DNA from 2 places in the Streptomyces lancefieldiae genome. Region 2 is predicted to be linked to the other one. Evidence: riboswitches for the same ligand, from Rfam matches in the RefSeq annotation. Region 2 holds a riboswitch; the other holds the start of a gene.

Region 1 (3,162 bases), on a different contig from region 2:
CACCTGCGGCTCGATGCACTCGTACACGCCCGCGATGGAGGCGATGGTGGCGGTCGGCGCGATCGCGAGGAGCAGGGAGTTGCGCAGACCGGTCGTGGCCATGCGTGCGCGCAGTGCCGTCCAGCGCTCCGGCCAGGCCGGTTCGACGTCGTAGTGGTCGGGGTGCAGCACGCCCCGGGCCGTACGGGTCTTCCCCCAGGCCGGCAGGGGGCCGTCGCGCTCGGCGAGGTCGGCGGACGTCTCGTACGCGGCGAGCATGATCCGCTCGGCGATGCGCGTGGAGAGGGCCTTGGCCTCGGGCGAGTCGAAGGGCAGGCGCAGCTGGAAGAAGACGTCCTGCAGGCCCATCGCGCCGAGGCCGACCGGACGCCAGCGGGCGTTGGAGCGGGCCGCCTGCTCGGTCGGGTAGAAGTTGATGTCGACGACCCGGTCCAGGAAGGTGACGGCGGTGCGGACGGTGGCGTCCAGCCGGTCCCAGTCGAGGTCGCCGGTCGCCCGGTCGACGAACGCGCCGAGGTTGACCGAGCCCAGGTTGCAGACCGCCGTCTCCCCGTCGTCCGTGACCTCCAGGATCTCCGTGCAGAGGTTGGAGGAGTGGACGACGTGGCCTGGCTCGGCGGTCTGGTTGGCCGTGCGGTTGGCGGTGTCCTTGAAGGTCATCCAGCCGTTGCCGGTCTGCGCGAGGGTGCGCATCATACGGCCGTACAGCTCACGGGCGGGGAGCGTCCTGCGGGCCAGTCCCGCCGCCTCGGCCCTGCGGTAGGCGGTGTCGAACTCCTCGCCCCACAGGTCGACCAGTTCGGGGACGTCGGACGGTGAGAACAGCGACCAGGTCCCGTCGGCGTCCACCCGGCGCATGAACTCGTCCGGCACCCAGTGCGCGAGGTTCAGGTTGTGCGTGCGGCGGGCGTCCTCGCCGGTGTTGTCGCGCAGCTCCAGGAACTCCTCGATGTCGGCGTGCCAGGTCTCCAGGTAGACCGCCGCCGCGCCCTTGCGCCGTCCGCCCTGGTTGACGGCGGCGACCGAGGCGTCCAGCGTCTTCAGGAACGGGACGATGCCGTTGGAGTGCCCGTTGGTGCCGCGGATCAGGGAACCTCGGGAGCGGACGCGGGAGTAGGCGATGCCGATGCCGCCGGCGTGCTTCGAGAGGTTGGCGACCTGGTGGTAGCGGTCGTAGAGGGAGTCGAGTTCGTCCTTGGGGGAGTCCAGGAGGTAGCAGGACGACATCTGGGCGTGCCGGGTGCCGGAGTTGAACAGGGTGGGGGAGGAGGGCAGGTAGTCGAGGCTGCTCATCAGCCCGTAGAGGGCGGCGACCTCGTCCGCGGACCTGGTGCTGTCGTCCTCGGCGAGACCGGCGGCGACGCGGAGCATGAAGTGCTGGGGGGTCTCGACGACCTTGCGGCTGGTGGGGTGCCGCAGCAGGTAGCGGCTGTGCAGGGTGCGCAGCCCGAAGTAGCCGAAGCGGTCGTCGGCCACCGGGTCGATCAGCGCGTCGAGGCGGTCCGCGTGCAGCCGCACGAACTCGGCGGTGCGGTCGGCGATCAGACCCTCGCGGTGGCCGGCGGCGACCGAGTCGGTGAAGGTGGTCACGCCCTGGGAGGCCGCCTCGGCACGGATGCCGATCGTGAGCAGGCGGGCGGCCAGCTTGGAGTAGACCGGGTCCTCCGAGATGAGTCCGGCCGCCGCCTCCGTGGCGAGCTCGCGCAGCTCGGCCTCGTCCGCGCGGGCGGACCGGCCGCGCAGTGCGGCGGCGGCGACCCGGCCGGGGTCGGCGCCCCGGAGGTCGGCGGTCAGCCCGGTCAGGGTGCGCAGCAACGCGGCACCGGGACCGTCGGGTTCCTCGGTCGCCGTCGCCGGGGTCGCTGAAGCCGGATCGGCTGGCGCGATGGTCACGTGGGGGCACTCCCTCGCTCGGCACGGGGCCTGGCGGAGGGCAGGGGCAGCTCACGAACGCACGCGGCGTCGCGTCCACCGGCCCACTCCGCGAGGCCCGGACGTCATGGCACCCGGACCGGGACGGCCGGGCGCACTGTCGGCAGGTCCTCGGACTGGACATGCGTGCGGAAACACGCAAGTACACCGTTGCGGGACAGTTCCGGATTCGCACCGGATTCCCCTGCGGCGACAGCGAGCATGAGCATACATCTTGTGCCGGGTTCCGCGAGCACCCCCAGATGTTGTGTCGGGTCGGTGTCAGAGTGTCAGTTCATAAGTGAGGAGGGTGATGTCGTCGAGCTCCGGGAGCGGCTTCCAGTCGCGGTCCGGGGTGCGGGTGAAGCCCAGCCGTTCGTAGAGGCGGTGGGCGGTGCGCATCGTGCGCTGGGTCGACAGCACGACGCGTACGCAGCCCTCGACGGCCCGGGCGCGGTCGACGCAGGCCCGCACGAGCGCCTCGCCGACCCCGCGGCCGCGTGCCTCGTGGGCGACGGCGAGCATGCGTATCTCGGCCTCGCCGGGCCCTGCGATGTCGGACATGGGACCGCTGGAGGGCACGAAGGCCACGCCGCCGAGGACCCGGCCGTCCGCCGCGGCGACCAGCACCTCGGCGGCCACCGCCCGCTTGGCCACGTTCCGCAGCTCGCCGAGGTACGCGTCGCTCTCCCCGAAGTCGAGGAGCCCGTCCCGTAGGTAGGCCTGTGCGGTGATCTCGCCGAGGGGGTCGTACTCGTCGGAGGCCGCTTGCCGGATCACGAAGTTCATGGGGCCGAGTGTGCCCGAGGGGTACGACAACGGGCCGCCGGATCTCTCCGACGGCCCGCTGCGCGGCGCGTGTGCCGCAGGTCAGTGCGACGTGCCCGCCGTGGCCGGCGGGAGCTCCGTCTGGACGCCGGGGTCGCCCGCGTCCGCCGTGTAGTCGCTCGGCTTGGTCTCGTCGACGCCGTCGGGCGCCTTGACGGCCCTCAGGACGAAGGTCAGGACCACGGTGACCAGGACGTTCAGCACGAACGCGGTGAGGCCGATGTAGCCGATCTCGCCGATGCCCGGGATCTCCTTCGAGGAGCCGCCGAAGTGCTTCTGCGTCGGCGAGGCCACACCGTAGGCGGCGACCGTGCCGTAGACCATGCCGACCGCCCAGCCGGCGAGCAGCGCCCAGCGGTGGAACCAGCGGGTGAACAGGCCGCCGACCAGGGCCGGGAAGGTCTGCAGGATCCAGATGCCACC
Region 2 (3,162 bases):
GCCATGGCGCCCAGTCCGCCGAGCGAACGCCAGGCGGCGGCCCGGGTGGTGTGCCCCAGCCGTGCGGCCTGCGCCTCGCGGATCCTGCGCACGGAGTCCAGCAGCAGGAAGCTCATCCGGTACGTCACCAGCGCCACGTCGACCACCGGGGCCGGCACCCCGGCCCGCACCAGGCGGGGCAGGAGGTCGGACATCGGCGTGGTGAACGCGAACAGCAGCACCCCGAGGGAGGCCGCCGAGGAGCGCAGCAGCAGCTCACCGGCGCGCACCGCACCGCCGTCCGCCACGCCCACGATGCCGTCCGGGCCCCCGACCCGCACCAGCAGCGGCAGCGCCCCGGTCACACAGAAGCCCAGCGGCATCCGGTACGCCCGCCACAGCCGGCGCCGGGGCACGCCCGCCGGGCCGAGCAGCACGGCGAGCGCCGTCACCAGCACCAGCGCCCCGCCCGGCCAGGCCGGCAGTGAGACCGCCAGCGCGGTCAGGCCCAGCCCGAGCACGGCCTTGTCCACGGGATGGCGGCGGCGCCACCGACTGCTGTGCGCCGCCGCGTCGATCGGCAGCACTCAGTCCCCTTCGGAGGCGTCCCGCAGCGCCGCCGCGGCCCGTTCCTCGCCCTGCCGCCGTCCCCGGCGCAGTCCGAAGTAGTAGGCCAGCACGCCCGCGCCGAGCGCGGCCTGCACGGCGAACAGCGCCGACTCGATCTCCCCGGACGGCGGCTCGTACAGCGGCGAGAACCACGGCTCGTAGTCCGGCTCGATCTCGGTGATCACCGTCTCCGCCTCGGCGTCGGCGCCGGCGAACGGCTCCTCCTTGTGGTCGCCGAGGCCCAGCACCAGCGGCAGCACCGCGAGCGCCGCCACGGCGAGCAGCAGCAGGGTGTTGATCTTCGCGTTGCGGCTCACCGGGCCACCGCCCCCTGCTTGCCGGGCTTCGTCAACAGGACGCCCAGTCGGGCCAGTTCGCCCTTGCTGGACTGCACCAGCAGCCGCATCACGACCACCGTGAGCAGGCCCTCGCTCACCGCGAGCGGGATCTGTGTGACGGCGAAGACGGAGCCGAACTTGCCGAGGGCGCCCAGGAAGCCGCCGCTCGGGTCGGGGAAGGCGAGCGCGAGCTGCACGCTGGTGACGCAGTAGGTCGACAGGTCGGCGGCGAACGCCCCGCAGAACACCGTGACCATCAGCGGCGCGTCGAACCGGCGCAGCAGCCGGTAGACCGCGTATCCGGCCCAGGGGCCGACGACCGCCATCGAGAAGACGTTGGCGCCGAGCGTGGTCAGTCCGCCGTGCGCGAGCAGCAGCGCCTGGAAGAGCAGCGTGATGGTGCCCAGCACCGCCATGACCGGCGGCCGGAACAGGATGGCGCCCAGCCCGGTACCGGTCGGGTGCGAACAACTCCCGGTGACGGACGGCAGTTTCAGGGCCGACAGCACGAACGTGAAGGCTCCGGAGGCGCCGAGGAGCAAGGTGCTCTCCGGGTGCTCCCTGACCTCACGGGTGAGTGACCGTACTCCGTGGACGACGAACGGCGCGGACGCGACACCCCAGGCGATCGCGTGCGCCGGTGGCAGAAAGCCCTCGGCTATGTGCATGACTCGGCAGACCCTCTCCAGCACCTCGTGGATGGACGACGCGCCTTGGCCGGTCTCCTGGCTGACGGGTACCACCGCCCGTGCTCCGCCTTCCCGGGTAGTGGGACCCAGTGGCTGCCCGTTGAGGGCTGGAGCCGGACTTCCCGATTCACAGTGGCGAGGGCCGCACCGGCATCACACCGGATTTCCCGTTCACCAAGGCGTGGCGACAGTAGTGCTCCCACGGGGGCGGTGACAAGCGGGCATCGGGCTGCGGAAACACCGGTCAGTCCCGTCCCTCGCGGCGGTCGTCCTGCTCCGTGCGCCGGACCACCATGTCGCGCACCCGCCGGGTCAGCGTGGTCGCGGCGGCGGTGAGGAACACGAAGGTGTACAGGATCTGCAGGACGGCCAGGGTCCGTGCCGCCTGCCCCCGCGGGGTGATGTCGCCGTAGCCGACGGTGGCGAGCGTGACCACCGTGAAGTACAGGGCGTCGACGCGGGTGTGCAGGCCCGCGAACTCGCCCGGCTGCTTGGCGAGCGCGTAGTAGGCGGCTGCGAAGACGTGCACGGTCAGGACGATCAGCAGCGCGATGACCAGGCCGGGCCGGGCGCCCGGACGTTCGACCAGGGCGTCGCGGACCTGCCGGAGCAGCAGCGCGGCCACGGCGATCAGGACCAGGGTGAGCAGCAGCCAGCTCAGTACGGGGCGTCCGGGGCCCAGATGGTCGAGGGGGAGCAGGAAGTAGGCCACGCCCACGGCCACCGCGACGCCGGCCCGCCCGAGCCAGGGCCGGGCCGCCTGCCAGGCGGTACGGGGGCCGGTGGTGCCGGTCCGACCGGTGGCGGCCCGGCGCCCGGTCACCGTGCGGTCCCCGCCGCCGGTCCTCCGGCCGCATCCGGTGGCGGTTCCGGTCGGGGTGGCGGATCCGGTTCCGGTTCCGGTTCTGTCCGGCGGACCAGCTGGGTGACGACGAAGGCGACGACCGACGCGGTGACGATCAGCGGCATCTGGTCGTACGCGTCCGCGCGCATCAGCAGGACCGCCAGCACCGCGCTGGCCAGCGGCAGCCCCGTCACCGCGGCCGCCGCGGCGGAGATGCCGAGGGCGAGGGCCGGGGTCGCGCCGAAGCCGGGCAGACCGGAGCAGGCCATGGCCGTCGCCGTGCCCAGCAGTACGGCCGGGAAGATCGGGCCGCCGCGCAGACTGCCCAGCGCGATGCCCCAGGCCAGTCCCTTGCACGCGACCAGCGCGACCAGCGCGCCCACGGACCAGGCATGCGGGTGCGCCGCGAGCTCGGCGAGGGTGGCCTGGCCGGACAGCGCCGCCTCGGCCGGCGAGCGACCGGTGATCAGCGCGTACGCGGCGAGGCAGACGCCGACCGCCGTGGCGCAGGCGACGGTGCGGACGGCCGTGTGGTGCCGCGTCCAGGAAACGGTGCGGCGGCCCAGCCCGCGGGCGAGTGTGACCAGCACCGCGATCAGTGCCGCCGTGGGGATGCCCCACAGGAAGTCGCCCGCGTCCGGGTTGGCGTGCGGCGGCACGTCGTGCAGGCCGAGCGCGCCGATCTTCAGGCCGGTCCACTGTC

What was found. Region 2 has a riboswitch for cobalamin ahead of RM812_RS29520 (energy-coupling factor ABC transporter permease). Riboswitches for the same ligand answer to the same signal wherever they lie in the genome.
Region 1: linked by a shared signal. The riboswitch ahead of RM812_RS15795 (ribonucleoside-diphosphate reductase subunit alpha) and the one ahead of RM812_RS29520 (energy-coupling factor ABC transporter permease) in region 2 are both predicted to bind cobalamin.

The regions. Positions count from the first base shown of each region.
Region 1 covers NZ_JAVRFH010000013.1:83,806-86,967, reverse strand. The annotation lists gene RM812_RS15795 (ribonucleoside-diphosphate reductase subunit alpha) at 1-1,893, opposite strand, end outside; cobalamin riboswitch at 2,018-2,141, opposite strand; gene RM812_RS15790 (GNAT family N-acetyltransferase) at 2,194-2,700, opposite strand; gene mctP (monocarboxylate uptake permease MctP) at 2,782-3,162, opposite strand, start outside.
Region 2 covers NZ_JAVRFH010000039.1:900-4,061, reverse strand. The annotation lists gene cbiQ (cobalt ECF transporter T component CbiQ) at 1-566, opposite strand, end outside; gene RM812_RS29525 (energy-coupling factor ABC transporter substrate-binding protein) at 567-905, opposite strand; gene RM812_RS29520 (energy-coupling factor ABC transporter permease) at 902-1,594, opposite strand; cobalamin riboswitch at 1,625-1,809, opposite strand; gene RM812_RS29515 (potassium channel family protein) at 1,860-2,438, opposite strand; gene RM812_RS29510 (chloride channel protein) at 2,435-3,162, opposite strand, start outside.